2 regions of the Variovorax sp. GW821-FHT09D05 genome follow, and region 2 is predicted to be linked to the other one. Evidence: riboswitches for the same ligand, from Rfam matches in the RefSeq annotation. Region 2 holds a riboswitch; the other holds the start of a gene.
The links. Region 2 has a riboswitch for cobalamin ahead of AC07O3_RS00400 (TonB-dependent receptor). Riboswitches for the same ligand answer to the same signal wherever they lie in the genome.
Positions count from the first base shown of each region.

Region 1 (14,332 bases), on a different contig from region 2:
TCGGGCTGAAGACCAGCGAGGCATTGATGATCGCATCGGCCACGCGCCGATCACCGGCGTGCGTCATGCGAAAGAACAGGTCTTTCTGCTGGCGCGGGCCGTAGAAGGCATAGGCGCGCAGGCCGCGCCGTTCGAGCGAGGCGATCAGCGCATCGAGCCAGCCGGTGTCGTCGCCCGTCACGGTGGCGCTGTTGATGGCAATGGCGACCGTGCCGCTGCTGCCGGGCAACCGTTCGACGGCGGCGATGTCGGTTTCGATGCGGGGCCAGCCTGGGTGATAGAGGCCGGCCAGCGGCAGCGGCACGGGGTCGGGCAGGCCGTCGAGCTTGCCGGGCTGCTCCAGGGCCTTCATCGCCGCGCCGAGATTGGCCGCACCCGAGAAGCGCCAGTACTCGCGCAGGCGCTGCGCCCATGCGGCATCGACACCGCGCTCGGGCACCAGCGGCGCGGCAGTGGAGGCTTGCCCCTTGGCCACCAGCGCGAATTCGCCGATCAGCACATACGGCGCAGTGCTTCGCGAGATCGTGTCGCCGAAGCGCGCTGCAGCAGCTTGCGCGACGCTGATGTGCGGTGCATCGATGACGAGCAGACGCGCCCCTTCGAGCGCAGCAGTCAGCGTCTCGGGCGAGTCCTGCGACGCCGAAACCACCTGCAACGGCAACCCGGCTTCACGCGCCGCAGCCTCCAATCGAACCACGCGCGCCGGCGAAACCAGCGAGGTGCTCAGCACAACGACACGCCCCCCCGCAGGCTGGGCCTGTGCCGGCGCAAGAAACCCCAGCACCGCCACCAGCAGCCAGAAGAAAAACCGCGTCACTTCCCGCCCTGCGCCGGAACCGCATCCGCCGGCACATAGACCATCGTGCCGTCCTTCAGCCGCCAGGCAGTGCCGGCCTTCTCGCCATCACCCTGGCCCGTCGCGCCGCTGGCCTTGAAGCGCGTGATCTTGCGACCCTCGCGCGTGACGATCTCCATGTTCGGCTGGCCCTCGTTGCGGATGATCGTCACCTTGTCCTGCGCGAAGGGGTTCATCGGGTTGTTGATGACCGCGATCATCAGCATGCCGATCACCACCATGAACACGTCGATCAGGTTGATGGTCGAGAGCACCGGGTCGTCGTCATCGCTGTCCAAGCTGCTCAAGATCGAGAACTGGCGTCGGCTCATGAAAGGCGATCCCGCGCATCGAGCACCGACACCAGCTCGCGCATCAGCCAACGGCGGCGCACGGTGTAGACCACGAAGGTGATCGAGGCCGAGGCCAGCGCCACGATCACGCTCGCGAATGCGGGCGCCAGGCTCTGCGCCACGCCCTGCGATTCGCCCGAGGCCACGGCGACGAGCGCGGGGCCCATCGGGATCATGGTGGCGATCAGCCCCAGCATCGGCGCCACGCGGCTGCACAGGCGCACGCCTTCGAGCTGCTTGAGCACAACCAGCTCCATCTGCTCCTGGCTGGCTTGCGCATGGCCCTGCAGCACCAGCGCGCGCGATGGGTCGCGGCGGCGCTGCAAGTATTCGATGCCGAACGCGCCGAGGCAGTACACGGCATAGACGAAAGACAGCAGCACGCCCAGCGTCACCGGCCAGAGGAACAGGCGCGCAAGCTCGAAGAGAACGGTGTCGAAAGCCAGCATCAGGTGCGCTCCACGGGAGACGGATGGTCGAAAAGGTCCGAAGGCCGACCCCAGCCCTCGTCGAACACCAGCGACGCGAGCGGCTCGCGCTTCGCCCAGCGTTCGCGCTGCAGCATCGGCTCTTCGTAAAAGCTGTGCACGGGCCCCAGGCACAGCAAGGCGATGGGCTCCGCGCCTTCAGGCAGGCCGAGCAGCACCGACACCTCGGCCGGATCGAACAGCGACACCCAGCCCATGCCCAGCCCCTCGGCGCGCGCCGCGAGCCAGAGGTTCTGGATGGCACAGGAGGCCGAGGCCAGGTCCATCTGCGGCAACGTGCGGCGGCCGAACACGTGCTTCTCGCGGCCCTCGGCCAGCGTCACCACCAGCAGCTCAGCCGCGTCGAGCAGGCCCTGCACCTTCAGGCGCATGAACTCGTCCTCGCGCTCGCCGAGTGCGCGGGCAGTCAGCACGCGCTCGTGCTCGACGACACGGTGCAGTTGCTGGCGCAGCGCCTCATCGCGAATGCGGATGAAGCGCCACGGCTGCATGAAACCGACGCTGGGCGCGTGGTGCGCCGCATCGAGCAGCCGGCGCAGCACCTCGGGCGCGACCTGCCCGCCCGCGAAGTGGCGCATATCGCGCCGCTCGTGGATGGCGCGGTAGACCGCCCTCACCTCGTCGACCGCGAACGCATGTGCCATCACGCTCAATCTTCGATGCCGCGTTGTGCAGGAATGCCGGCCTTGAAGGCGTGCTTGACGAGCGTCATCTCGGTCACGGTGTCGGCCAGTTCGATGATCTCGGGCGGGCAGCGCCGGCCGGTGAGCACCACGTGCACGTGCTTCGGCCGCGCGCGCAGCGTTTCGAGCACGCCTTCCAGAGGCAGCCAACCGTAGATCAGCGGATAGGTGATCTCGTCGAGCACCACCAGAAAGAACTCGCCCGACAGGATCGCGGCCTTGGCCTTCTCCCAGCCGTCGCGCGCCAGTTGCCCGGAGCGTTCGAGGTCCTGGCTCTTCCAGCTGAAGCCGTCGCCGAGCCCTTCGATCGGGATGCCGATCTGCTCGAACATCCGGTGTTCGCCGAAGCGCGCGGTCGGCACCTTCATGAACTGGTAGATCTTCACGGCCTTGCCGCGGCCATGGGCGCGCAGCGCGAGGCCGAAGGCGGCGGTGCTCTTGCCCTTGCCGTCGCCTGTGTTGACGATGACGAGGCCTCGGCGTTCGCCTTCTGGTTTCTCGTATGGCTTTTCGCTTGGGGGTGTCTCTATTTGCATGGCTTTTCCAGTTCAGTTTCGGGGCTGTTGTTTCGGGGTGCGTGCGAATGACACCGGGTACTCCCCTCCGCGAATGTCCTCCGGCCTGCGGCCTCCTCCTTTATTTCGCTGCGGGGAGCACCCGGTGCCATTCGCACATGGACGCGGCTGTTGTGCCGGCCGATCAACGACGGCGCTGCACGATCGCGCCCCGAACAACGCACCGAAAACACAGCGCATCTCATAACGGCAGCGCAATCCATTGCTCAGCCACCCGATGCACCCGAATGCGATGGTCGAACACCTGCTCCAGCGCCGCGTGCGTGGCAGGGTCGCTGCAGCCGCCGTGGTGCACCACCCGGCCGCGATCCATCACGACAAGTTCGTCAGCCGCCAGCGCCATCGGCAGCTCGTGCAGCACGCTGATCACGGTCTTGCCTTCGGCAACCAGCGCGCGGGCGGTCTGCATCCAGTCGGCCTGATGCGGCGGGTCGAGGTTGGCGAGCGGCTCGTCCATCAACAGCAGTTCGGCTTCGACAGCGAGCGCGCGCGCCAGCAGCACCCGCTGACGTTCGCCGCCAGAGAGCTGACCCAGCGGGCGGTCGCGCCAGTCCCAAGCCTGCGTACTGCGCAGCGCACGCTCCACCGCCTCGCGGTCAGCCTCGCTGGGGGCGGCCAGCCAGCGCTGGTGCGGCAGGCGGCCAAGCATGGCGACGTCATAGACCATCAGGTCGTCAGCGCTGCCCTCGCCCGTGCCGCTCTGGCCGAGCCAGGAAAGGCGCTGGGCGCGAATGCGCGCCGGCACCTTGTTCTGCGCCTCGCCGAAGAGCCGCACCTCGCCCCGGTGCGCCAGCAGTCCCGCGAGCGCCTTGAGCAGCGTCGACTTGCCCGCACCGTTCGGGCCGACGATGCTGGTCCAGCGGGCCGACCACAACGCCAGATCGATGTCGTGCAGCACCTCGGTTGCGCCGAGCGTGGCACTTACCTTGTGTGCTTCGAGAGCGGGTGTGTTCTGCCGGCTGCTCATGCCACGCCACTCCGCGCGCCGCGCCGGTGCATCAGCCACAGCAGGTAGCTGCCGCCCAGCACGGCCGTGAGCACGCCAACCGGCAGTTCCTGCGGCGCGATCAGCCAGCGCGCCAGCAGGTCGGCCGCCATCAGCAGCAGCCCGCCCATCAGCGCCGACAGCAGGATCAGCCGCGCGTGCGTGGTCTTGATGGCCGAGCGCACGAGGTGCGGCGCCGCCAGGCCGACGAAGGCGATCAACCCGGTCTGTGCCACGGCTGCGCCAGTGGCCAGTGCCAGCACCACGACCAGCGCCGCGCGCATCGCGCCCAGCGGCAGGCCGAGGCTGCGCGCGGTGGCCTCGCCGAGCGCGAGCCCGTCGAGCACCGGCGCCAGCGCCCAGGCCAGCAGCAGGCAGACCGCGCCGACCATCGCCATCACCGCGCAGGCACTCCAGCCGACGAGGCCGGTGCTGCCGAGAATGAAGCCCTGAATGGCTTGCAGGATGTCTGCCGAGGCGATGGTGATGAGGTCTTTCGCCGCGCCGAGCACCACGCCGACGATCACGCCGGCAAGCAGCAGGCGCAGCGTCTGCTGCACGCCCCGCGCCAGCATCAGCGTGAGCATTACCGCCAGCACCGCGCCGAGAAAGGCCGCACCCGTGAGCCCGAGCCGCATCACCCACTGCGCGCTGGCGGCCGAGCCGCCGAACATCAGCAGCGCCAGCGCCACGCCCAGCGAGGCGCCCGAGGCGCTGCCCAGCAGGTACGGATCGGCCAGTGGATTGCGGAACAGCCCCTGCGCCACCGCGCCCGCCAGCCCCAGCAGCGCGCCCGCGAGCCATGCGCCAAGCGTGCGCGGCAGGCGGATGTCCCACACGATCTGCAGCGCCACCGGGTCGTGCCGCGCCGCGAGCAGGCTTTCGAAACCGGTGCTGCCGATGCCCAGGCCCAGCACCATCAGCGCAGCGCCCGCCACCAGCAGGCCTGCGCCAAGCAGCAAGACGCGGCGCAGGTGGACCGTGTGCCTTCGCGCTGCGTTCACCGTTTGCCTCCCTTGTCGGCAAGGCACTGCGCCATCAGGCGCGCGGCCTCGTCCATGCGCGGGCCGGGGCGCACGAGCACGTCGGACTGTTCCGCGCTGAAGCGGCAGATGCGGCCCTCGCGCACCGCACGGATGCCGGCCCAGCCGGGGCGCTGCTCCAGCCCTTGCGCGCTGCGCACGCTGACCATGATGAGGTCGGGGTTCGCCCGCACCACGTACTCGGGGTTGAGCTTGGGGAACGGGCCGAGCGAAGCCGGCACGATGTTCCTCACGCCGAGCCGTGTGAGCGTTTCACCGATAAACGACGACTCGCCCGCCGCATACGGCGCGCTGTTCACTTCGAAGTACACGCGCATGCCCCTGGCGCTCGCGGGCACCGACTGCGCGGCGGCCGAAACGCTGGCATCGATCACGCGCCAGACCTTCGGCGCTTCGTGCGTGCCGAGCACCTGGTCGAGCTTGTCGAGCACGCGCTGCACGTCGGCATGGCTCTTGGGTTCGAGCACCAGCACCTTCAGGCCCAGCGCCTCGAGCCGCTGCGTGACGCGCGACGACTTGGCGAGCAGCACCGCGTCGGGCTTGAGCGCGACGATGGCCTCGACGTTCGGGTCGATCCCGCCACCGAGCTGCGGCAGCGCCTTCACCTGTTCGGGCGAGTTGGAATAGCGATCGACACCCACCAGCCGGTCGCAGGCACCGAGCGCACAAATCGATTCGGTAAGCGACGGCAGCAGCGAGACGACGCGCTGCGGCGGCTGCGGCAGGCTCACGGACACGCCGCGCTCGTCGACCACGTCGAAGGCGTGCGCGGCCAGCGCGAACAGGGCCAGGCCGAGCGCGGCCAGCGGAGTGCGGATCGCCTTTTTCTTCTTCATGCAGCAGGCGCTTTCAGGCTCAACGGCAGGCCGGCTGCCATCAGGGTGACGCGGTCGCAGGCGGCGGCCACGTCCTGGTTCAGCCGGCCGAGCGCGTCGACGAACGCGCGCGTCTCGCGCCCCAGCGGAATCACGCCCAGGCCGATCTCGTTGCCAACCAGCACCACCGGCCCGCGCGCCTCGCGCAGCGCGACCAGCAGCATGGCGATGTGCGTGGCCGGAGTGCGCGTCACGGGGCGAGCGTCTTCGGAGTGCAAGGGCATCAGCAGATTGGTGAGCCACAGCGTGAGACAGTCGACCACCACCAGCGTCTCGGGCGTGCTCTGCGTGACGACGGCGCGCGCGAGTTCGATCGGCTCCTCGATGGTGCGCATGCCTGGCACGCGCTCGGCACGGTCGGCCTGGTGGCGCACGATGCGCTCCAGCATCTCGTCGTCGTAGGCCTGCGCGGTGGCGATCAGCACTGCGCGGTGCGTGCGGGAATCGGCCGCGAACCAGTCGATCGCGCGCTGCTCGGCGCGGCGCGACTTGCCACTCTTCTGGCCGCCCAGGATGAACTCGTGCTCGACGGTCTTCGGCTTATTCGATTGCGGCATGGATCTCCAACTCGATGGGCATGGCGCCGAAAAGGCGGGCCGTGGCTTGCGGACTGGAGGCAAACCACGCGTGGAAGTAACTCGCGCGCACCGGGCCGTGCACGTACAGCGCCTCGCCGCCGCGTGCGCCCACGGACTGCGTCGCGCCGGGCCTGGCAGTGAGCGCGGCGGGCGCCAGTGGCGTTTCGCAGCGCGAATAGTGGAAGGTGTGTCCGCGCAGGGTGTGGCTGCCGAGGGTGAGCTGTTGCGGACCAAGGCCGGCGAGCCGCTTCTGCATGGTCACGCGGCCCGGCAGCAGGCCCCAGAGGCGGTGGACCTGCGCGTCGTCTTGCGTGGCCAGTTCGTCGAACAGCGCCATCATGCCGCCGCACTCGGCCCAGACCGGCTTGCCCGCAGCGGCATGCGCGGCAAGCGATTCGCGCATCGGCGCGCAGGCGGCCAGCGCTTCGGCGTGCAGTTCGGGGTAGCCGCCGGGCAGCCAGACCGCGTCGCATGTCGGCAAGGCATCGCCTGCGAGCGGCGAGAAAAAGGACAGGCGCGCCCCCAGCGCCGTGAGCACGTCGAGGTTCGCGGGGTAGATGAATGAAAAGGCGGCATCGCGCGCAATGCCGATGGCGCGGCCAGCCAGCAGCGGCGGCACGGCTTCTGCCTCGCCGGAAGCGGGTGCCTCGAAACGCACCTGCGGCAGTTGACTGGTCTGCATCTGCCCGAGCGGCGTGGCGGCCAGCACGTCGGCCGCCGCGTCGAGACGCGCCATCGCATCGCCGAGTTCGGTAGTGGCGACGAGCCCCAGGTGCCGCTCGGGCAGCGTGAACCCCGCGTCGCGCGGCAAGGCGCCAAGCCACTGCGAGGGTTCGCGCAGCGCGTCTTTCAACATGCCCGCGTGCCTCTCGCTGGCCACGCGGTTCGCCAGCACGCCGGCCCATGGCAACCCGGGCCGGAAGTTCTGCAGCCCGTAGGCCAGCGCGCCGAAGGTGCCCGCCATGGCGTGCGCATCGATCACCGCCAGCACCGGCAGGCTGAAGCGTTCTGCCAGGTCGGCCGCGCTGGGCGCGCCGTCGAACAGACCCATCACGCCTTCGACGATCACCAGGTCGCACTCGGCCGCTGCGGCGCGCAGGCGCGAGCGGCAATCGGCCTCGCCGGTCATCCAGAGGTCGAGCGAATGCACCGGCGCGCCGGTGGCCAGCGCCAGCCAGTGCGGGTCGAGAAAGTCGGGCCCGCACTTGAAGGCTCGCACGCGCCGCCCCTGGCGCGCATGCAGCCGCGCGAGCGCTGCGGCGACGGTGGTCTTGCCCTGCCCCGAAGCCGGGGCGGCCACCAGCACCGCGGCGCACGAGACTGCCGCGGCACCGGCGGTGTCGCCTGGTTGGGTAGCTTGGCTTAGTGAGGCGTCCACTTGAGACCGACGTACGCGGTGCGGCCGGCATTGGCGTACAGCCGCGCGAACTGGTAGTCCTTGTTGCCCACATTGTCGACGCGGGCCACGAGGTTGAGGTCTCGCGTGATCTGCGTGCTGGCCGACAGGTTCAGCACGGTGTAGCCACCGAGCTTGATGGTGTTGGCCGCGTCGTCGTAGCGCTTGCTCGAGGACTGCACCTCGGCGCCCAGCGTCCAGCCGGCCACGCGCCAGTCGGCGCCCAGGGTGCCATGACGCTTGGAGCGGCGTGCGAGCAGGTTGCCCGTGTCGGCATCCTTCGGGTCCTGCACGTCGAGCGAGGCGCGCAGCGTGACGTCGCCCAGGCGCTGGCTGGCCGACAGCGTGGCGCCCTGCAGGGTGGCACGATTCACGTTGGTGTAGCAGCCGAACGTCGAGGCACAGCCCGTGGCGGTGCCGACGAAGTTGATCAGGTTGCGCACGCGGTTGCGATACACCACGATGCCGGCGGTGGTGCCGTCCTTGGCGTAGTTCATGCCCAACTCGACGTTCTGGCTGCTTTCGGGCCGCAGCGTGGACACGCCGTACTCGCTGAAGCGCTGGTACAGCGTGGGCACGCGAAAGGCGGTGCCGGCCGATGCCGTGAAGCGCAGCGACGGGGTGATGGCGTAGCCATAGGCCGCGCTGCCGGTCGTCTTGCCGCCGAACTCGCTGTCCCTGTCGTGGCGCACATGCAGCTGCAGCGAATGCGGGCCCTGCACGAAGCCGTAGCCGAGCGAAATGGCGTCCTGCGAGCGGTCGCGCGACAGCAGCTTCGACGAGGTGGTGGGCGCGTTTTCGAGCGCGTCTTCGCGGCGTTCGAGGGTGGCCGTCACCAGGTGCGGGCCGAAGCGGAATTCGTTCTGAAACAGGTAGCCGCGCAGGTTGGTTTCGGTCCGGTAGAACGAAGGCTGCGTCTTGTAGACCGACTGCGAATCGGTCACCTGCACGCGGGTGCTGTAGATGTCGTTCCATTTGGCCGACCAGGTCAGGCCGGCGGTGCGCAGCGTGTTGTTCGACACGTCGTCGCGGAACAGGATCGGCGGCTTGGTCCTGTAGGAGACGGTGGTGTCGTAGCCGGCCTTGATGTCGCTGGTGAGCAGCGTGGCCTCCAGGCGCTGGTCGGGCGTGATCTGGAAGCCCAGCTTCACGTTGCCCGAAGTGCTGTTGTAGCCGTCGCGGTCGGGGCTGGTGTAGCCGTCTTTCACCACGTTGCGCTTGCTTGCGGGCTGCACGTTGTAGCCCTTGCTTTCCTCATGCGCCACGCCGAACGAATAGTCGAACAGGCCCGACTTGCCGCTCACGCCGCCTTCGATCTTGCGCAGGCCCTTGCTGCCGAAGCCGATGCCGGCGTAAGGCGACACGCCCTCTTCGCCACGCTTGGTGAAGAGCTGGATCACGCCGCCCACGGCGTCGGAGCCGTACACCGCGGCGGCCGGGCCGCGCAGCACTTCGATGCGGTCGATCTGCGAGAGCGGAATGCCTTCCCAGCCGGCGCCGCCGGTCGATTGCGAGTCGATGCGCACGCCGTCGAGGTACACGGCCGTGAAGCGCGTTTCAGCGCCGCGGATGAACAGGCTGGTGGTGTTGCCCACGCCGCCGCTGCGCGAGATCTCGATGCCGGGCAGGCGCGCCAGCACGTCGGCCACGCCGGTCGCGCCGCTGCGCTCGATGGTCTTGCGGTCGATGATGGACACGTCGCCCACCAGGTCCGACAGCGCCTGCGGCGTGCGGTTGGCCGTGACCACCGTTTCGCCCAGCGTGGGGGCGTCTTGTGCATGGGCCAGGCCACCGAAGGCGGAAGCCAGCGCCAGCGGCAGGCAGGCATGGCGGAGACGGCGCGCAGGAGTGCGGCCGCGAGAAAAGCAAACGTGGGAAATCATGAATGAGCCGAACGAACGTCAATACCCCTCGCCGGCCTCCCCGCCGGCGCCTGGGCGCCATGGCCGCCCCATGCACAGATCACGCATGCGGCAGCCGCCTTGTTGGCCGGTATCCGGGCTGGCAGAACGGCCCCTCACCGCCTTCCCAGGCGCCTGTTTCAGGGCACCCAGTGGCTTCGATGGAAAGGGGTTGGCGCCTTGCGGCGCCGTCTGCTTGACCGTTGCGGGGGCAGCGCAGGCGGCTTCGGCCTTGTTCCGTCCTGATGAGGTCGGGGGCTTCCACTCCTGCTTCCCGTTGAACCGCGGCGCGTGAACCACGCCGCAGGCACCAACGGGCGGGATTTTATGCCAGTGACTTGGCTCGCCCCCAGGCTGCGCGCACTTCGTGTCGCTTCCCCTTCCTCCTACCGGGGGCAGCACCTGAGGCCCGGCAAAGCCGGTTCCTCGGTGTTCCCGCCTGGGTGGCGCTCGCAGCTAACATCCCAGCCCATGATGCGGCCCGCCTCGGTAGTTCTCAATCTTCGTTCGGCGCTGCAGCGTGTCTTCGGTGTCTCGGGCTGGCAGTCGATGCTGCTGTGGTCCATCGTGGCCGGTTTGCTCGGCACGCTGGCGACCGAACTCTTTCGCGCGGCGCTCTATCACTTCGAGCATCTGGTGCTCGGTCCCGGCGAAGGGCTGGTGGCAATGGCGAAGCACCTGCCCTGGTGGGCGCGCATCGCCTGCCCCACGCTGGGTGGACTGGTGGCCGGCGGCCTGCTGGTGATGGCGAAACGCGTCGCCTTGCGCAGCGCCGCCTCCGACTACATGGAAGCCATCGTGCTCGGCAATGGGCGCATTCCGGTGGCGCAGACGCTGGTGCGCAGCGCCTCGTCGCTGGTGAGCATCGGCACCGGTGGTTCCATCGGGCGCGAGGGCTCGATGGTGCAGCTGGCGGCGCTGGCGTCGTCTCTGCTGGGGCGGGTGTTCCGCTTTCCGGTCGAGCGGCTGCGGTTGCTGGTGGCCTGCGGCGCGGCGGCCGGCCTGACCGCCGCCTACAACGCACCCATTGCCGGCGCCTTCTTCGTCGCCGAGATCGTGCTGGGCTCTATCGCGATGGAAAGCGTGGGGCCGATCATCATTGCCTCGGTGGTCGCCAACGTCGCGATGCGCGCCCTGCCCGGCTACCAGCCTCCTTACAAGATGCCGGCGTTCCCGGAAATCCACGGCACCGAGGTCGTGCTGTTCTGCGTGCTCGGCGTGCTGCTGGGCTTTGCGGCGGTCGGCTTCCTGCGCGCGTTGCAGGGCAGCCGTGCGCTGTTCTCGCGCTTGCCGGTTGCGTTGCCGTGGCGGCTGGCGTTGGGCGGGCTGGTGATGGGTGCGGTGTCGGTGCCCATGCCCGAGGTCTGGGGCAACGGCTACAGCGTGGTCAATTCGGTGCTGCACACGCCCTGGCCGTGGACGCTGATCGCGATGGTGCTGGTCGCCAAGGCGGTCGCCACGATGGCCACGGCCGGCTCGGGCGCGGTGGGCGGCGTGTTCACGCCGGCGCTGTTCTTCGGCTGCATGGTCGGTGCACTGTTCGGCCTTGGCGCGCAGGCGCTGTGGCCAGCGGCCACCTCGGCGCCGTTCGCCTATGCCATCGTCGGCATGGGCGCATTCCTGGCGGGCGCCACTCAGGCGCCGCTGATGGCCATCCTGATGATCTTCGAGATGACGCTCAGCTACCAGGTCATGCTGCCGCTGATGGCGGCGAGCGTCATCGCGTATTTCGTCGCGCGCTCGGCCAATGCCGGCTCGATGTACGAGATCACCCTGCACCGCAACGAGCAGCGCGACACGCAGATGCGCCTGCGCGGGCTGCACATGCGCGACCTGGTGCAGCCGGCCGAAACGGTGGTGGGCCCGGAGGCGGACCGCGAGGCCATGAGCAAGCTATTCCTGCAGCACCCGGTGAAGTACCTGTACGTGGTGGATGCGGGCAACCACTACCTCGGCGTGGTGCCGCTTTCGTCGCTCGGCACGGCGCCAGCGGAAACGACCGCGGGCGCCCTGCTCTCGCAGGCCATCCAGCCGATCACCGCCGACAGTGGGCTGGGCGAGGCGCTGCAGCGTTTTCTCGATCACCTGGGCGAACGGCTGCCCGTGATCGAGAGCGCCGGCAACCCTGTGCTGCTCGGGATTGTTGCCAAGAGCGCGCTGCTCGCCACCTACGTGCGGCTGAGCGAGTAGCGCAGCACTGCTTTTTTACTTGGCGGGACGCACCGCCATCACCTCGATCTCGACAAGGTAGGCCGGATTGGCAAGCGCCGCCACCTGCATCGCCGAACGCACCGGCAGCCGGGGCTGGGCGGTGGTGCCGAAGAACTGGGTGTAGCCCTCCATGAAGCCGGCGAAATCCATCTTGTTGTCCTTGGCCGGATCGCCGACGAGAAACACCTGCATCTTCACCACGTCGCCCATCGTCAGGCCCAGGCCTGTGAGGCTCTTCTCGATGGCCTTGAGCACGCCGACGGTCTGGCCCTTGGTGTCGCCGCCATAGGCCGCCGCGCTGTTCTTGGGCGCGGTCGCGTCCTGCAGCGGCGGCACCTGGCCCGAGAGGTAGACGTTGGTGAACGAAGACGGTACCTCCACCGCTGCCGAGATCGGGAAGGTGGAATTCGGAATGCGGTGGCGAATGATTTCATCGGCCGCATGGGCGGCGCCGGTGCCGGCTGCGAGCAGTGCGGCGACGAGCGCCAGCTTCTTCGTGATGGAGGTCATGGTCATGCGTGTTGTCTCTCTGCTGGGGTGGATGAAGAAAGGATCTGCCAGGTATCGAAAGAAGAAGGCCGATCAAGGCCGCAGCTTCTTGACGCTCTCCGCCGCAATGGCGTCAGGATATTGGTTGCCGAAATGGGTGCGCGCATAGCCGACCACGGAAGCGATCTGCTCGTCGCTCAGCATCTTGCCAAAGGCGGGCATGCCCTTCTGCCCATTGATCACCACGTAGAGCGGGTATTCCGGGCTCGCGAGGCGCGGGTTCGAGGCGAGCGCCGGATAGGCGCCTGCGCCCTTCGCCCCTTGTCCCTGCGCCATGTGGCAACCCTGGCAGGTCGCGCGGTAGATCGCCTCGCCCGAGCTCTCCTGGAATCGGGGGCCGACGGAAAAGACGGGCTCCGGCGACTGCGCGAAAGCAGCCTGGCCGGCCACCGAGGCCAGCGCGCCCAGCGAAAGGCCGAGCAGCGCGCGCTTGAAGGTCGTGATGTTGTTGTTCATGGTGGGTGTGTCCTTCACTCGGCTTTCACGCGACGGCGCGGGCATGCAGCCGCTGGATGGCGTCGAGCGACGAGAGCAGTGCGCCCTCCTGCCAGGCCGGAATGTAGGAAGCGTGCTCGCCGGCCAGCGCGATGCGGCCATCGACCTGGCACAGGTTCTTGTAGTGCTTCTGGCGCGTCTCGTCGGTCCACATGCCGTAGCAGCCGTGCGTGCCGGGTACGCGGTGCCAGCCCACGGAGATGCCGTTGTCGAATTCGCTCGCGTACTGCGGATGCAGCTGCGTGCCGAACTCGACCGCGCGGCGCACGCGCTCCTCGGGCGCCATGGCGGTGAATTCGTAGGAGTTCGGGCCGTCGAACACGTAAGCGCCCAGCACCACCGACTTGCCCTTGGCGCCATAGCGCGTCGAGGGATACGAAATGCGCGAGATCGGCAGGTCTGTGTAGCTGATGCCGCCGTAGATGTGCTCGTCTTCTTCCCAGAAGCGGCGCTTGAACTGCAGGCCCACCTTTACTGATGCACCATAAGGCACGGCGTTGATGGCCTCCTGCATTGCCGAGCCCACCTGGATGTCGATCTGGCTGAGCACCGACAGCGGAATGGTGCACAGGCACCAGTCGGCCTTGGCCTGCGTGACCGCGCCGCCCTTTGATGCATCGGTGTAGGTGACCGTCACGCCGCGGTCGTTCTGCTCGATCTTCGTGACCTTGGCGCCGTAGCGGATCAGGCTGCCCACTTCTTTCTGGAAGGCCTTGGCGATCATGTCCATGCCGCCCACGGGCTGGAAGATCGCGCTCTGGAATTCGTAGTCTTGCCCGCTGGCGATGTAACGCCAAAGATTCGATTGCAGCAGCTCGCTCATGTCGAGCGGCTTCGACGGTTTGGCCAACGGCATGAGGCCGCCGCCCGCATCGACTTCATAGCCGCGGCGGTCGCTGCTGACGGTGCCCTCGAGATAGCGGAACTGCGTGTCGAGCGCGCCCCAGCGGCGCAGGCCTTCGAGCAGTTTCTCCTTGTCTTCCTTCGTCAGCGCCGCATCGAGGTTGCCTTGCGTCGTGGCCTTGCCGAGCAGCTCGGCGACGTAGCCCTGGTAGTCGGCCTGCACATGGCGGTAGCGCTGCGGCTTGCCGCCGTAGGCCTTGCTCGAATGCACCAGCGCGTTGTAGTTGACCTGGACGAAGGGCTCCAGCGCCACGCCCAGCCGCTTGCAGTAGCCCAGCACCGCATGGTGGTGATAGGGAATGCGCCACGGCCCCGGATTGAAGTACTCGCCCTTGGCGAAGCCGCATTGCTGCACGGCGCCACCCAGCTCGGTGAAGGTGTCGCCGCCGCGCAGCGTCCAGCACCGGCCGCCCGCGCGATTGCTGAACTCGAGGACCTTGACCGAGTAGCCTGCGTTGCGCA
Region 1 covers NZ_JBWKOZ010000003.1:323,734-338,065, forward strand. Annotated here, with positions in the region: gene cobN (cobaltochelatase subunit CobN) at 1-817, opposite strand, end outside; gene AC07O3_RS09475 (DUF2149 domain-containing protein) at 814-1,167, opposite strand; gene AC07O3_RS09480 (MotA/TolQ/ExbB proton channel family protein) at 1,164-1,637, opposite strand; gene bluB (5,6-dimethylbenzimidazole synthase) at 1,637-2,320, opposite strand; gene cobO (cob(I)yrinic acid a,c-diamide adenosyltransferase) at 2,326-2,895, opposite strand; gene AC07O3_RS09495 (ABC transporter ATP-binding protein) at 3,116-3,901, opposite strand; gene AC07O3_RS09500 (FecCD family ABC transporter permease) at 3,898-4,923, opposite strand; gene AC07O3_RS09505 (ABC transporter substrate-binding protein) at 4,920-5,798, opposite strand; gene AC07O3_RS09510 (bifunctional adenosylcobinamide kinase/adenosylcobinamide-phosphate guanylyltransferase) at 5,795-6,394, opposite strand; gene AC07O3_RS09515 (cobyrinic acid a,c-diamide synthase CobB) at 6,378-7,793, opposite strand; gene AC07O3_RS09520 (TonB-dependent receptor domain-containing protein) at 7,778-9,694, opposite strand; cobalamin riboswitch at 9,782-10,041, opposite strand; gene AC07O3_RS09525 (ClcB-like voltage-gated chloride channel protein) at 10,184-11,902, shown strand; gene AC07O3_RS09530 (RidA family protein) at 11,918-12,439, opposite strand; gene AC07O3_RS09535 (c-type cytochrome) at 12,506-12,928, opposite strand; gene AC07O3_RS09540 (flavin monoamine oxidase family protein) at 12,954-14,332, opposite strand, start outside.
Region 1: another riboswitch for cobalamin. It lies ahead of AC07O3_RS09520 (TonB-dependent receptor domain-containing protein); the one in region 2 lies ahead of AC07O3_RS00400 (TonB-dependent receptor).

Region 2 (14,332 bases):
TGCCCGGGTAGTTCGCGAGGATCAGCGCGATGCGCTTGTCGCCGACACGCAGGCTGCGCAGCCGGCACCAGCGGCGCGCCAGTTCGGCGACGAAAGCTATGCGATCAGGCTCGGGCTGGTAGTTCACCACCTCGGTCTGCGTGAGTTCGCAGCGATGCGACAGGCCCTTGAAGCTCACGGCGCGCGTGATGATGCGGCCGTCCATCTCTGGCAGCGCGATCTGCATGGCAATGTCGCGCGGGCGCAGGCCCTGGCTGTCGGCCAGCCAGTCTTCGCGGTTGCCGCCGCTCACGATCACCTGCAGCACGGGTGCGTCGCCGGCCAGCGCGATGCCTTCGCCCTCTTCGTTCTGCGCGCCCTGCCCCAACGCGGCGAAAGCCGTGGTGTTGAGCACGAGCTGCACGTCATGCTCGGTGCACAGCTCGCGCAGTGTGGACAGGCAAAGCGGGTCTTTGAGTGAATCGAGCGCAACCGGCAGCGGGTTCAGCCCTTCTGCGCTCAATGCGGCGGCGAGCGCATCGAAAGCCACCGTGTTGCCCGACAGCAGATGCGAGCGATAGAACACCAGCGCCACCACCGGCGCACCCGCATGCCACCCGGCGCGCAGGTCGTCGATGCCGGCCACGGTGTGCGCAGCGTCAATGCCGCGCGGCACATGCAGCGCAACCTGCGGCAGGCTGCGTGGCGGCAGCGGCGCTTCGCCGTGGCCCAGCCCATGGAAGGCCACCGCGCGCAAAAACTGCATCGCATTGCCCGCCCCGCCGCTGCGCATGTACTGCCAGAGCTGGCGGCTCACAGCGCGCGGCGCCGTGCTGCGCGCAAGCAGGTCTTCGTCTTCCTGCAGGTCGCCGGAGAACATGGCGAGCTGCTGGCCCTTGCGCTTCGCGAGCTTTTCGAGCTGCTGGAGCCCGTAGGCCCAGGCCGATTCCGCACCCAGGTGATCGACCACCACCACGCGCGCATGCTGCAGCACTTCGTCGATGTACAGGTCGAGCGACGCAGGCTGGCGCAGGTGCATCAGGTTGGCCAGCCGCAGCGACGGATAGCCAGGGTCGGCGACCGCCAGCGCGGTGCGCGCCGCGGCGAGCAGCGCGAGCGTGGTGTCGGCCGAGCTGAGCACCACGATGTCGCCCGGCGTCTGGTCGAGCCGGGTGACGACGCTGTCGTCTTCGACGAAGCGTCCGGGCTGGGTGCTCAGCAGGTGCATGCGTTCAGGCCGTCAGGCTGCGACCACGCTCACCTCTTCCAGCGCCTTGCGCAGCACCGCCTCGTCGAGGTCTTCACCGATGAACACGAGCCGCGTGCGCTGCGCCTCGCCATCGCGCCAGCGGCGGTCGAAGTGATGGTCGAAGCGGCGGCCCACGCCCTGCACCAGCAGGCGCATCGGCTTGCCCGGAATGGCGACGAAGCCCTTCACGCGGTAGATGGTGTGCTGCTCGACCAGCCTGCCGAGCACGGCGAGCAGGCCGTCGCGATCCACGGGCGGCAACTCGATCACGAGCGAGTCGAACTCGTCGTGGTCGTGGTCTTCCTCGTGGTCGTGGTGGCTTTCGCGCAGGTGAATGGTGGCCTCGGCCGCGCGGCCCTGCCCCAGCAGCAGCGCGAGCGGCAGCCGGCCTTCGGTGGCAGCCACGATCTTGACTTCGGGCGGCAGCTCTTCGCGCACCAGCGCCTCGACCTTCGCTCGCGCGGCGTCGTCCATCAGGTCGGTCTTGTTGAGCACCACGAGGTCGGCGGCCGAGAGCTGGTCTTCGAACAGCTCGTGCAGCGGCGACTCGTGGTCGAGGTTGGGGTCGGCGCGGCGGGCTTCGTCGACAGCCTCGGGGTTCTCGGCGAACTGGCCCGAGGCGGCGGCCGGGCCGTCGACCACCGTCACCACCGAGTCCACGGTGAAGATGTTGGCGATGTCCGGCCACTGGAAGGCCTGCACCAGCGGTTTGGGCAGCGCAAGGCCCGAGGTTTCGATGATCACCGCATCGATGTCGCCGCGGCGCTCTGCCAGTTGCAACATCACGGGCAGGAACTCTTCCTGCACGGTGCAGCAGACGCAGCCGTTGGCCAGCTCGTACAGCGCGCCTTCGCGCTCGTTGCCCTCATCGTCGCAGCCGATGCCGCAGCCACGAAGAATCTCGCCGTCGATGCCGAGTTCGCCGAACTCATTGACGATCACCGCGATGCGGCGGCCTTCGGCATTGCCGAGGATGTGGCGCAGCAGCGTGGTCTTGCCGCTGCCGAGGAAGCCCGTGACGATGGTGACGGGGATCTTGGCGTTGCTTGCTTGTGTCATGGGAGATGTTCTTTCAGGCGCGCAAGCGCCCGTGCCGCTCCCCGAGGCAGCACCTCGTGAGCGCGGCGATGCATTGGTTGAATCAGATGGCGCTGTACAGGCGGCGCTCGACGAAGGCCGTGCCCTGCAGACGACGCCAGGCCTTTGCGGCGGCCAACACACCCAGGTCGACCAGCGGCTCGACAAGCACGACCGTCATGTAGGCAGCGCCGAAGCTGGCGATCTGGCTCAGGTTCTCGAGCCCGGTGCCGCGTCCGTAGAGCGCCCAGAAGCCGACCCAGACCACGATGCCGCCCTGGTAGGCCACCGACAGCTTGAATGCCTGCTGGTAGCTGATGTCCACGTAGGCCACGTTCTGGGGAATGATCCGACGTGCCAGCGCGGCCGTTGCGAACAAGGGCACCAGCAAGGTGGTGACGTTCATGCCGAACTGCGGCACATCCTGCGGTTCGAAGAACAGGCCCTGGATGAGCAACCCGCCCGCCAGGCCAATGGCCGCAGGCGCCAGGCCGAACACCAGCAGCAGGGTCGTGCCCAGAATCAGGTGCACCTCGGACACGCCCACCGGGTGATGCGGCAACACCTCGAAGAAGCAGAACACCAGCGCAACGGCAATGGCCGAGCGCAGCGCCAGGGCGGCAAGGCCGTCCTTCACGGCCGTATCGAAGGCCACCTTGCCTGTGTAGGCGAGAGCAGCTGCCGCCGTGGCGTAGCTGAGGAAGATCTTGGATCCGTCGACGAGACCTGGTTCGATGTGCATCGAGCACCTCCTGAAATGCACCGCAGTGCGAAAGTTGATTGTTGGTTCATGGGCCTGCTTGCGCAAGCCCCTTCGATATGACCAATGGTCGAGGCTTGCGCCGCAGCCGTCGCCAGCCGATCACGACGCCGCTGGCCGAGGCCACGGTGCCGACGATGGAAAGCAGCCACACCACGAGGTCCCAGGCCGGCCGGTACTGGATGAGCCAGGGAAAGTCGAGGCTGTGCGCCGCATTGAAGAGCCAGCGTCGCAGCCTCGAATTGCTGTCGTTGCTGCCGGCGACCTGCCCGCTGGCCGGGTCGATGTAGATCCAGCTGTGCGCGGGGTCGTCGAACTGCAGCCGCCACACGGGCACGGTGCGCTCGCGGTGGTGGCCGTACCAGTGGAAGTCTTCGCGGGTCTGCAGCGTGGCCTGGGTGATGGCGCCGGGCCGCAGGCGGGCGGCGGCGCGCAGGATGTCGCTCTCGCCGATGACGGCGGGGCCACCCGTGGCCGCATCGACCACCCGCACGCGCGCCTTCGCGTCGCGCAGCTGCAGCAGCGGCTTGCCGTCGAACCACAGCTGCACGGCCTCGCGCGGTGCGGCCTCGCCCTCGCCTGACGGCAACACCGCAGGCGGCCAGGGGAACGGCGACTTACCGGCACCCGTGTAGCGCGCCATCGCAGCCGCGTCGCCCGGCCCGCGCTGGAACCAGCCATTGGGGTTCATCGACAGCCAGCCGCTGATGATCCACGTCAGCACGAAGAAGCCGCCGATCAGCCCCGCGATGTGGTGCCAGGCCATCCATCCGTTGTACGGCGTGACCGCGCCATTGCGGAACCTGCGCCGCAGGCGCACCCGCAGGATGCCGATGACGATGCCCGTCACGGCCGAAACGATGCATGCCGCCGACAGCCACACCACCACGTCGTGCCACAGCGGCGGATCGGCGCGCAGCGGCGTGAAGTAGATCCAGTGCGGCACGGAGCCCAGCCAGTTCCAGAAGCGCTCCGAGCGTGTGGTGTCGCGCACCACTTCGCCGTTGCGCGAAGACACGTACAGCTCCGTGCCGGCCGCGTCGCCGACTTCGATGCGGTGCAGCGGGCGCAGCGGGTTCAGGCCCTGCGGCACGGTCCACTGGTCGCGCTCCAGTGTCTCGGCCCAGTGCGCACTCGCATGGCCCGAGAAGGCCCGTGCGATGGTTTCGGCCTGCGCGGCATCGACCGGGCCGGGCACATGGCCGTCGCGCGCCGAGACCGTGTGCCGGCCTCCGCTCGCATCGACGATGCGCCATACGGGCTCGGCGTTGATGCCGCCCTGCATCTCCAGCACCATGCGCCGCGGCTGCACGCGGGCCGCCTGCGGCAGCGCGTCGAGTGCAGCGGTTGGCGACACCGCCGCCTGCTCGAAACGCAGCGGCGCCAGCCCCGCAAGCCGCTCTTCGTCCGTGAGGTTGGGATACCCCACGTACATCATCACGACGCCCGAGACGAACCACATGACGAACAGCAGGCAGCCGCCAATGCCCAGCCACCGGTGCGTCCAGTAGAGCCAGTGCCGGATGCCCGGCCAAGCGCGGCGCCATGCGGAAGTCATGGGAGCGCCGCTCAGAAGTTGACCAGAGCCGACAGCTCGAACGAACGCGGGCGGCCCAGCAACCACTGGTTGCCGCCGTTCGAGAACGACACCGCATAGCGGCGGTCGGCCAGGTTGTAGGCGCGCAGCGCAAGCTTCAGCGAAGGATTCGCCTGCCAGCTCACGCCCGCATCGGCCACCGTGTAGGAGCCGATCTTGCGCGAGTTGGCCGAGTCGACCTGGCGCGGTCCGACGTAGCGCACGCCGAAGTCAGCCTCCCACTGCGGCAGGAAGCGCCAGTTGAGCCAGAGATTCGCGGCCTCTTCTGGCACGCCAGTGGGCGTGTTGCCCGCGCGCGAGACAAGGCGCCCGCTGACGACTTCGTTGAAGTCGTCATAGCGCGCGCGCAGCTTGGCCACGTTGGCTTCGAGCCGCAGCGTCGAGGTGAGCGCCAGGTCGAGCGTGGCCTCGATGCCTTCGGACGACTGCTTGCCGATCTGCTGGGTGGTGGTCGGATCGGTCGCGTCGCGCGAGAGCAGCTTGGTCTTCTCGATGCGATAGGCCGCCACGGTCCAGGCCCCGCGGTTGTCGGCCAGCTGGCGCTTGTAGCCAACCTCGACCTGCCGGCCGGTGCTGAGCTCGAACGGCACCTGCGTGGCCGAGGTGGAGATGAGCGAGGTCAGCGGGTCTGCCGCGCGCGCCACCTGCGCGTAGAACGACTGCGACACATCGGGCGCATACACCACGCCGAGGCGGCCGGTGGCGTACTCGAAGGTCTTGCCGAGGTTGTTGGCCGCGTTCTGCAGGTCGGTGCGCGCCACCTTGGCGTGGTCCCAGCGCAGGCTGCCCACCACCGACCACTGCTCGTTGAAGGCCAGCTTGTCTTCGGTGAAGAAGGCGTAGGTGTCGGTCTTGGTCCGGTAGCGCTGTGTGTAGGCCACCGGCGACACGTAGTAGCCGGGATTGAAGTTGAACGGGTCGACCACCGAACGACCGCCGTAGGGCGTGTCGCTCGAATTCAGGAAGTTGATGTGATTCGCGTCGAAGCCCACCAGCACCTGGTTGGCCAGGCCGAACAGGCTGTGCTTGAAGGTCGCGTCGGTGCGGTTGCCGATCTGCTCCTGGTCGTGGCCGATTTCCAGGTAGTCGCCGCGCGTCACGCGCCGCGTGGTGGCGTTGTAGGTGTAGGTCTCGCTGTCGCGCCAGTGGCGCTTGCTCTCCAGCCGGTAGAGCTGGTTGCGCACGGTGACGGCGCTGTTGGGCGTCCACTGGGCGTCGAGCCGGGTCCACTTGTCGCGGTACTTGATTTCCGAATCGTCGACGTTGTAGTTCTGGCGCAGCGTCTGGCTGCTCAGGCGGCCGTCGATCAGCGGCACGCCGAAGTAGCGCTGCGGCGACTGCCGGCCCTCGTCGTGCGACAGCGTGAACTGCAGCTGCGGCGACACGTCGAGCCGCACGGCCGCGCCCACGGCCAGGCTCTCGGCCTGCCCGCGCTGCATGAAGCCGTCGGTCTGGCGGTGGCTGATGTCGAAGCGGTAGGAGAGCTTGTCGTTGATCGCCCCGCCGCTGCCAAAGGCCACCTGGCGGGTGGCGTCGGAGCCCATCGTGACCAGCGCCTCGTTCTGGATCGGGCCGCGCGTGGGCTTCTTGGGTACCACGTTGATGGCGCCGCCGATGGCGCCCTCGCCGTACATCACCGAGGCCGCGCCGCGCAGCACCTCGATGCGGTCGACAGACCAGGTGTCGAACGGGAAGGTGACGGTGCCCGCGCCTGCGTAGAGGCGCGTGCCGTCGAACAGCTGCATCACCGAGCCGTGGCCCGAGAAGCCGCGCGCCACCATCGCGGTGCCGCCGTTGCCGGGGCCGGGCGTGCCGGTGATGCCGGTGGCGCGGGTGGCGGCATCGATCACCGAGACGTCGCCGCGTGCGCGGACGGTGTCGCCCGTCAGCACCTCGATGCTGGCCGGCGTTTCCAGCGGCGTGAGGCCGAGGCGGCTGCCGGTGTGCGAGGGCTCGTCGATGGCTAGCGGGGTATGCCGTTCGGCCTCGACCTGCACCGGCTTGAGGGTCTGGCCCGCATTCGCCACTTCACCCGACGACTGCGCGAAGACCGCGGAAGGCCCGAAAACCAGCCCCAGACCCAGTGAAAGACCCGAAAGGCGCGTCCAACGCAGCGGCGCGCCCGTGCGATCGCGCGCTGGCGATGCATGACCCATGTGACTTCTCCTCCGACCTGCGTCCCCGCAGGCTCCTGACCGATAGAGGACGCGGCGGAAGAGGCGAAGGGACTGCGACGGTACGCGCGAGCGCGAAGCGGTGGCAGGCCCGGACACGCACTCCCGCAGCGTCCGAAGGCGGTTGCGAAGGCCGGTATCCGGGCTTGCGGAGCGCCGCGGCGTGCCAATCAATCAATGAATGGATGCACACCGCGGCCGAAACCCTCGCCTTCCCACGCCGAAGCGCAGTGGCTGCCCGTGCCGTCTGGGAGGCATGAGCGTGAGGGTTTCCAGATCCGCTGACCGTTGCGGGGGCAGCGCAGGAGTTGCAGCGTCAATCAATCAAGAATGAACGACGCGGCGCACCTGCTTCCCGTTTAACCCCGTGGCCATGAGATGGCGTGCGGGGCACCTTCGAACCGTGTTGCCTGGCGGGATTAATAAGAATTAACGCACCAGAACGGCGGGATTATAGGGAGAGGCCTTCCGCCGAAGGCCTCTGATGGGCCTCAGGCAGGCCTTCCGTCGGGTCCGAACAGCCGCCGCATCACGGCCACGCCCGCCACCAGCGCGTTCGAATAGGTGGCATAGGGATCGTGGGCTGCCTCCAGCGGCACATAGACGTGGGAGGTCTCGCCAGGCGTGTCGTCGACCGCCTCCATCAGCACCCAATAGAACTCGCCCGCCTCCAGTTCATGGACGGTGAGCGCGATGTTTCTCGATGAGGGCATGTAGGTAAGAGTGGCTGACAAGGTTGTCGGTTCTTTTTTGAATGGGCGGGGTACGCACGCGGTTGACAGTGCTTTCGGGTTTCTCCTACAGAGCCCGGTGCCGGTGCGGCCTAATGTTGTAGTCAGGGACCTTTCAGAAGCCTTTCCAAGAACAGGAGGCAGCATGAAGCATTTCACTCTTGAACCGGGCATGCGATCGAGCATCGGCGGGGCCTTTTACCCGACCGGCTACTCGATGGTGATGTTTCCGAGTGCGGAAGACGCCGACCGCATCGGCCACCGCCTGATCGAAAAAGGCATGAGTGGCGACGAGGTCTATCTGCTGCCCGCGCAAACGGTGCTGGCCGAAATCGCCCCGACCGCGAAGACATCCGACAACCCCCTGCCCTCCGCCGGCACCGACGCCGCGACGGTACGCGCCTATACCGAGTTGGCGCGCGACGGCCACACGGGCCTGCTGGTGAGGACAAGAGACGGCGCTGCCGCCGAACGCCTGATGGAACTGGTGCGCACCGTGCCCTATTCCATCGCCCAGCGCTACCGCACGCTGGTCATCGAAGACCTCTGAGAAGAAGAGGAAAGCGGGCGTCTTCAAGCCGGCACGGCCATCGACACGGCGCGCTGGACCACATCACGGGCCATGGCCTGGGCGAGTTCGTGCTCGCCGAGGAACACGGTGGCAGAGGTTTCCTGCGTGAGCAGCCGGGCCTCCTGCTCGTTGTGGCTGCGGATCACGGTCTGGATGGTGGGGTTGAGCGTGCGCGCCGTCTCCATCATCTGGCGCACGTTCATGGCGTCGGGCGTGGCCACCACCAGCACGCGGGCGCGCGCGATGTGCGCCTGGATCAGCACCGCCGGGTCGGCCGCGTCGCCCCACACGGCTGGCGTGCCGGCCTCGCGCAGCTTTTCGACAAGCTCGCGGTTCTGCTCGGCCACCACGTAGGGAATGTCGTGCGCGTCGAGTTCGGCCGCAATGCGGCGCCCCACGCGGCCGTAGCCCACCAGCACCACTTGCCGCGAGAGGTACTTGGCCTCGGTGGTCATGGGCAGTTCGGCCAGCGGGTCGTCGCGCGATTCGAGCCCGCGCGCGAAGGACGAACGGGCATGGAGCCACTTCTGCATCGGCCCGATCAGGCTGAACCACAACGGGTTGGTGGCAATGGAAATCAGCGCACCCGCCAGCACCAGGCTCTGGCCCTCCACCGGCAGCAGGCCCAGCGACACGCCCAGCCCGGCCAGGATGAACGAGAACTCGCCGATCTGCGCCAGGCTGGCGCTCACCGTGAGCGCCGTGCCCAGCGGGTAGCGGAACACCAGCACCAGCGCGCAGGCCGCGAGCGACTTGCCCAGCACGATGACCAGCACCACCGCCAGTACCTGCAGCGGCCGCTCGATCAGCACCGACGGGTCGAACAGCATGCCGACCGACACGAAGAACAGCACCGCGAAGGCGTCGCGCAGCGGCAGCGACTCTTGCGCGGCGCGGTGGGCGAACTGCGACTCGCGCATGACCATGCCGGCGAAGAAAGCGCCCAGCGCAAACGACACGCCGAACAGCGCCGCCGAGGCAAAGGCGATGCTCACGGCCGCGGCCACCACGCACAGCGTGAACAGCTCGCGCGAGCCGGTCCGCGTGACCTGCCAGAGGATCCACGGGAACACGCGCCGCCCCACCACCAGCATCAGCGCCACGAAGCCGCCGACCTGCAGCAGCGTGAGGCCCAGCGTCTGCCAGAGCGGATCGGCCGGGCCGGCGTGTTCACTTTTTCCGCCCAACGTGCCCGCCAACGGCGGCAACAGCACGAGCACCAGCACCATCGCCAGGTCTTCGACCACGAGCCAGCCGACGGCGATGCGGCCAGTGAACGAATCGAGGATGCCCAGGCTTTCGAGCGCACGCAGCAGCACGACCGTGCTGGCCACCGACAGCGCGAGCCCGAACACCAATGCCGCGCCGGGGCTCCAGCCCCACCACAGGGCCAACCCACCGCCGAGCAGCGTGGCCACGCCGATCTGCGCGATCGCGCCGGGCAGTGCGATCTTGCGTACGGCCAGCAGGTCGTCGAGGGAAAAATGAAGGCCTACGCCGAACATCAGCAACATGACGCCGATTTCGGCAAGCTGGGCGGCGATTTCCGCGTCGGCCACGAAGCCCGGTGTGAACGGGCCGATGATCACGCCCGCCAACAGATAGCCGACCAGTGCGGGCAGCCGCAGCTTGGCTGCCAGGAATCCGAACACCAGCGCCAGCCCCAAGCCGGCGGCAATCGTGTTGATGAGGGAAACGCTGTGGGGCATCGCTCCATTTTGCAGGAACGATGTCTGCCCTTTTATTTCACACGGCCATCTTGTCCAGGGCCCGGCTGTCGCGCCGAGCGATCAACCAACCATCTTGCTGGTGCGAGCGGCATCCAACGTCTCAGGCTCTTGCGCCTCTACCCAAGTCTCGTTGTTGAGCCCCGCCTGCAGCCGCGTCTCGTCAAGCTCGTTGGTCCACTTGGCAACCACGATGGTGGCGACGCCATTGCCGATCAGGTTGGTGAGCGCGCGCGCCTCCGACATGAAGCGGTCGATGCCCAGGATCAGTGCAAGCCCCGCCACCGGCACGTGGCCCACCGCCGACAGCGTGGCCGCCAGCACGATGAAGCCGCTGCCGGTGACACCCGCCGCGCCCTTCGAAGTGAGCAGCAGCACGGCCAGCAGCGTGATCTCCTGCGTGAGCGTCATCGGCGTGTTGGTCGCCTGGGCGATGAACACGGCCGCCATCGTCAGGTAGATCGAGGTGCCGTCGAGGTTGAACGAATAGCCCGTGGGAATCACGAGGCCGACGCAGGTCTTGTTCGCGCCCAGGTTCTCCATCTTCTCCATCATGCGCGGCAGCACCGATTCGCTCGACGAGGTGCCCAGCACGATCAGCAGTTCTTCCTTGATGTACTTGATGAACTTCCAGATGCTGAAGCCGTGGAACCTTGCAATGAGCCCCAGCACCACGAAGATGAACAGCAGGCAGGTCAGGTAGAACGTGCCCATCAGCTTGCCGAGCGAGAACAGGCTGCCCAGGCCGTACTTGCCGATGGTGAATGCCATCGCGCCGAAGGCACCGATGGGTGCCAGCTTCATGATGTAGTTGACGATGCCGAAGAGCACGTGCGAGCCCTTCTCGATCACGTCGAACACCAGCGTGCCGCGGCCGCCGAAGCGGTGCAGCGCAAAGCCGAACAGCACCGCGATCAGCAGCACCTGCAGGATCTCGCCCTTGGCGAACGCGTCGACGAGCGTGTTGGGGATGATGTTCAGAATGAAGTCGACCGTGCCGGTCATCTTGCCGGGGCCGGTGTAGGAGGCGATCGACTTGGTGTCGAGAGTGGCCGGGTCGACGTTCATGCCCGCACCGGGCTTGAGCACGTTGACCAGCACCAGCCCGACGATGAGCGCGATGCTGCTGACGACCTCGAAGTACAGCAGCGCCAGGCCGCCGGTCTTGCCGACCTTCTTCATGTCTTCCATGCCGGCGATGCCCACCACCACCGTGCAGAAGATGATCGGCGCGATGATCATCTTGATCAGCTTGATGAAGCCGTCGCCCAGCGGCTTCATCGCCTCGCCGGCCGCGGGATAGAAGTGGCCGAGCAGCACGCCGATGATCACCGCGGTGATCACCTGCACGTAGAGCGAACGGTAGAGCGGGAGCTTTCTGGCGGGTGTGCTTGTTGTGTTTTCCATTTTTGCCTCCGGAGGGTTGGACACTGTAGGACGCGTGTTGGCGGCTTTCTATCCGTGGAACCCGCATCGATCAAATGAAAAAACCCGCCGAAGCGGGTTTTGTCGATCAGGTGCAGGTCAGCATGCTTAATGCATGTGCAGGCCGCCGTTGACCGAGAAGTCGGCCCCGGTGCTGTAGCCGCCTTCGTCGGTGGCGAGCCACGCGATGATCGAGGCGATTTCGCTCGGCTCGCCCAGGCGCTTGACCGGGATGGTGGCCACGATCTTGTCGAGCACTTCCTGGCGGATGGCCTTGACCATGTCGGTGCCGATGTAGCCCGGGCTCACGGTGTTGACCGTCACGCCCTTGTTGGCCAGCTCCTGCGCCAGCGCCATGGTGAAGCCGTGCATGCCGGCCTTGGCCGCCGAGTAGTTGGTCTGGCCCGCCTGGCCCTTGGCGCCATTGACCGAGCTGATGTTGATGATGCGGCCCCAGCCCTTTTCGACCATGTCGCCCACCACCTGCTTGGTGACGTTGAACATGCTGTTGAGGTTGGTCTCGATCACCGCGCTCCAGTCTTCGGGCGTCATCTTCAGGAACATGCGGTCCCGCGTGATGCCGGCGTTGTTGACCAGCACATCGATGGCGCCATGCGCTGCCTTGGCGGCAGAGAAGGCCTCGACGGTGGATTGCCAGTCGCCGACATTGCCGACCGACGCGTGGAACTCGAAGCCTTCGGCTTTCTGTTCGGCCAGCCACTTGGCGTAGTCGCGCGTGGGGCCGCAACCGGCGATCACGGTGAACCCGTCCTTGTGCAGACGCTGGCAGATGGCTGTTCCGATGCCACCCATGCCCCCGGTGACATATGCAACTTTCTTGCTCATAAGATTTCCTTTGTGTACGTAGCAAAAGCCTGAACGGCCGCCTTCACTCTAGCGAGTTTCAAGCCCGCGTCCTCTGAGGAAAACACTGAGCCAAGCTTGCAACCAGCTGTCACGAAGAGCGGCCTTCGTGCCCAGCCTCTATCCTCGCACTGTCTGTTCTTGTGCAAGCCCGTGCAAGCGGCAACACCCAAGGAGTTCGAAAGTATGAATTTCGGGATCATCGTCTTCCCCGACGTCGAGGAACTCGACTTCGTCGGCCCTTGGGAAATGCTCACCATGTGGAGCAAGCTGGCCGCCGGTCCCGAGCACTGCCTGATCGTGGCCGAAAAGCGCGAACCGGTGGTCTGCGCCAAGGGCCTGTCCATCAACCCGCACGTGTCCTTTGCCGATTGCCCGCCCCTCGACTGCCTGCTCGTGCCCGGCGGCATGGGCACGCGCCGCGAGGTCGACAACCCCGCCATGACGCGCTTCCTGGCCGACCAGGCGCCGGGCTGCCAGACGCTGATGTCGGTGTGCACCGGCGCTTTCGTGCTGCACGCGGCCGGGCTGCTCTCGGGCAAGACCGCGACCACGCACTGGGGATCGCTGGACCGCCTGCGCGCGCTGGGCGACGTGAAGGTGGTCGAGCAGCGCTTCGTGCGTGACGGCAATGTCTGGACGTCGGCGGGGGTATCGGCCGGTACCGACCTGATGCTGGCCTTCATCGCCCATACCGCGGGCGAGGAAGCCGCAGCCCGGGTGCAGCTGCAGGCCGAGTACTACCCGGCGGACACGATCTACGGAGACACGGCGAGCCATGAGCGCGCGCCGGCGTACGTGAAACGGCCCGGCTCCCGTTTCCAGGCGCCATGACCGCCCCCTCGCTTCCCGAACCGCTACCGGTGCTCGCCGCGCGTATCGGCGAAACGCTGCGCGCACGGGGCCAGACGGTCTCGGTCGTCGAGTCTTCGGCAGGCGGCCTCGTGTCGGCTGCGCTGCTCGCAATTCCGGGCGCGTCGGCCTACTTCCGCGGCGGCGCCGTCGTCTATTCGCGGCGCGCCGGCCGGGCGCTGCTGGGCCTGACCGCGGAAGACATGACCGGCATGCGCGGCGAAACCGAGCCCTACGCCCTCCTCGTCGCCGGCCGGATGCGCGACACCCACCACACCACCTGGGGCATCGCCGAAAGCGGCGCGGCCGGCCCGTCAGGCAGCCCGTACGGCGATGCGCCGGGGCACGTGTGCATCGCCGTGGTCGGCGCGGTGACGGTAAGCCGCACCATCGAGACCGGCGACACCGACCGGCCGGCGAACATGGACGTGTTCGCGCGGCACCTGCTCGCTCTGTTCGACGAGACGCTGCGGGCTCAGCCGGAGCCGCCGCCCGCCTGAACAATCAATCCGCCTGGACACCCGCGGCGCGGATCACCTTGCCCCACTTCGCAACCTCTGCCGCGAGGTGCGTACGCAGGCTCTCCGGCGTCTGCTTGTCCAGCGGCACGATTTCCGAGCTGAGTTCGGCAAGCCGGTGCTTGACCATGTCGTCCTGCAGCGCGGCGCGCAGGGCGGCGTTGAGCTTCTCGATCACGGCGGGCGGCGTGCCCTTGGGCGCATACATGCCGTGCCACACCCGCACGTCGAAGCCCTTGAGGCCCTGCTCGTCCAGTGTCGGGATGCTGGGCATGCTCGACAGGCGCTGCGGCGTGGTCACTCCGAACACCTTCACGCGGTTGCCGTCCTTGATGACCGGCGCGGTCTGCGTGGTCTGGTCGCACAGCAGGTCGACCTGCCCGCCCATGAGATCGTTGAGCGCCGGGCCGGCGCCCTTGTACGGCACCGTCGTCAGCTGCACGCCGATCTGGTTCATGAACAGCAGGCCGCACAGCTGCGACACCGCGCCCACGCCCGCATTGGCCAGCGTGACCTTGTCCTTGTTGGCCTTCACGTAGGCCAGCAGTTCCTGGTAGTTGTTGGCCGGGAAGTCCTTGCGCGACAGCAGCGTCATCGGCACGTCCAGCACCTGGCCGATGTACTCGAAGTCTTTCAGCGGGTCGTAGTTGAGCTTCTTGTAGAGTGCGGGCGCGGTGGCCATGCCCATGTGGTGGATGAGGATGGTGTAGCCGTTGGGCGCCGCCCTGGCCACCCGCGTGGGTGCGATGGTACCGCCCGCGCCCACGGTGTTCTCGACGATCACGGTCTGGCCCAGCGACTTGCCCAT
Region 2 covers NZ_JBWKOZ010000001.1:78,094-92,425, reverse strand. Annotated here, with positions in the region: gene cobN (cobaltochelatase subunit CobN) at 1-1,207, opposite strand, end outside; gene cobW (cobalamin biosynthesis protein CobW) at 1,220-2,287, opposite strand; gene AC07O3_RS00410 (energy-coupling factor ABC transporter permease) at 2,370-3,047, opposite strand; gene AC07O3_RS00405 (PepSY domain-containing protein) at 3,094-4,623, opposite strand; gene AC07O3_RS00400 (TonB-dependent receptor) at 4,635-6,818, opposite strand; cobalamin riboswitch at 6,951-7,248, opposite strand; gene AC07O3_RS00395 (hypothetical protein) at 7,328-7,570, opposite strand; gene AC07O3_RS00390 (hypothetical protein) at 7,713-8,117, shown strand; gene AC07O3_RS00385 (cation:proton antiporter domain-containing protein) at 8,141-9,847, opposite strand; gene AC07O3_RS00380 (dicarboxylate/amino acid:cation symporter) at 9,929-11,272, opposite strand; gene phbB (acetoacetyl-CoA reductase) at 11,399-12,136, opposite strand; gene AC07O3_RS00370 (DJ-1/PfpI family protein) at 12,341-12,988, shown strand; gene AC07O3_RS00365 (CinA family protein) at 12,985-13,506, shown strand; gene AC07O3_RS00360 (tripartite tricarboxylate transporter substrate binding protein BugD) at 13,511-14,332, opposite strand, start outside.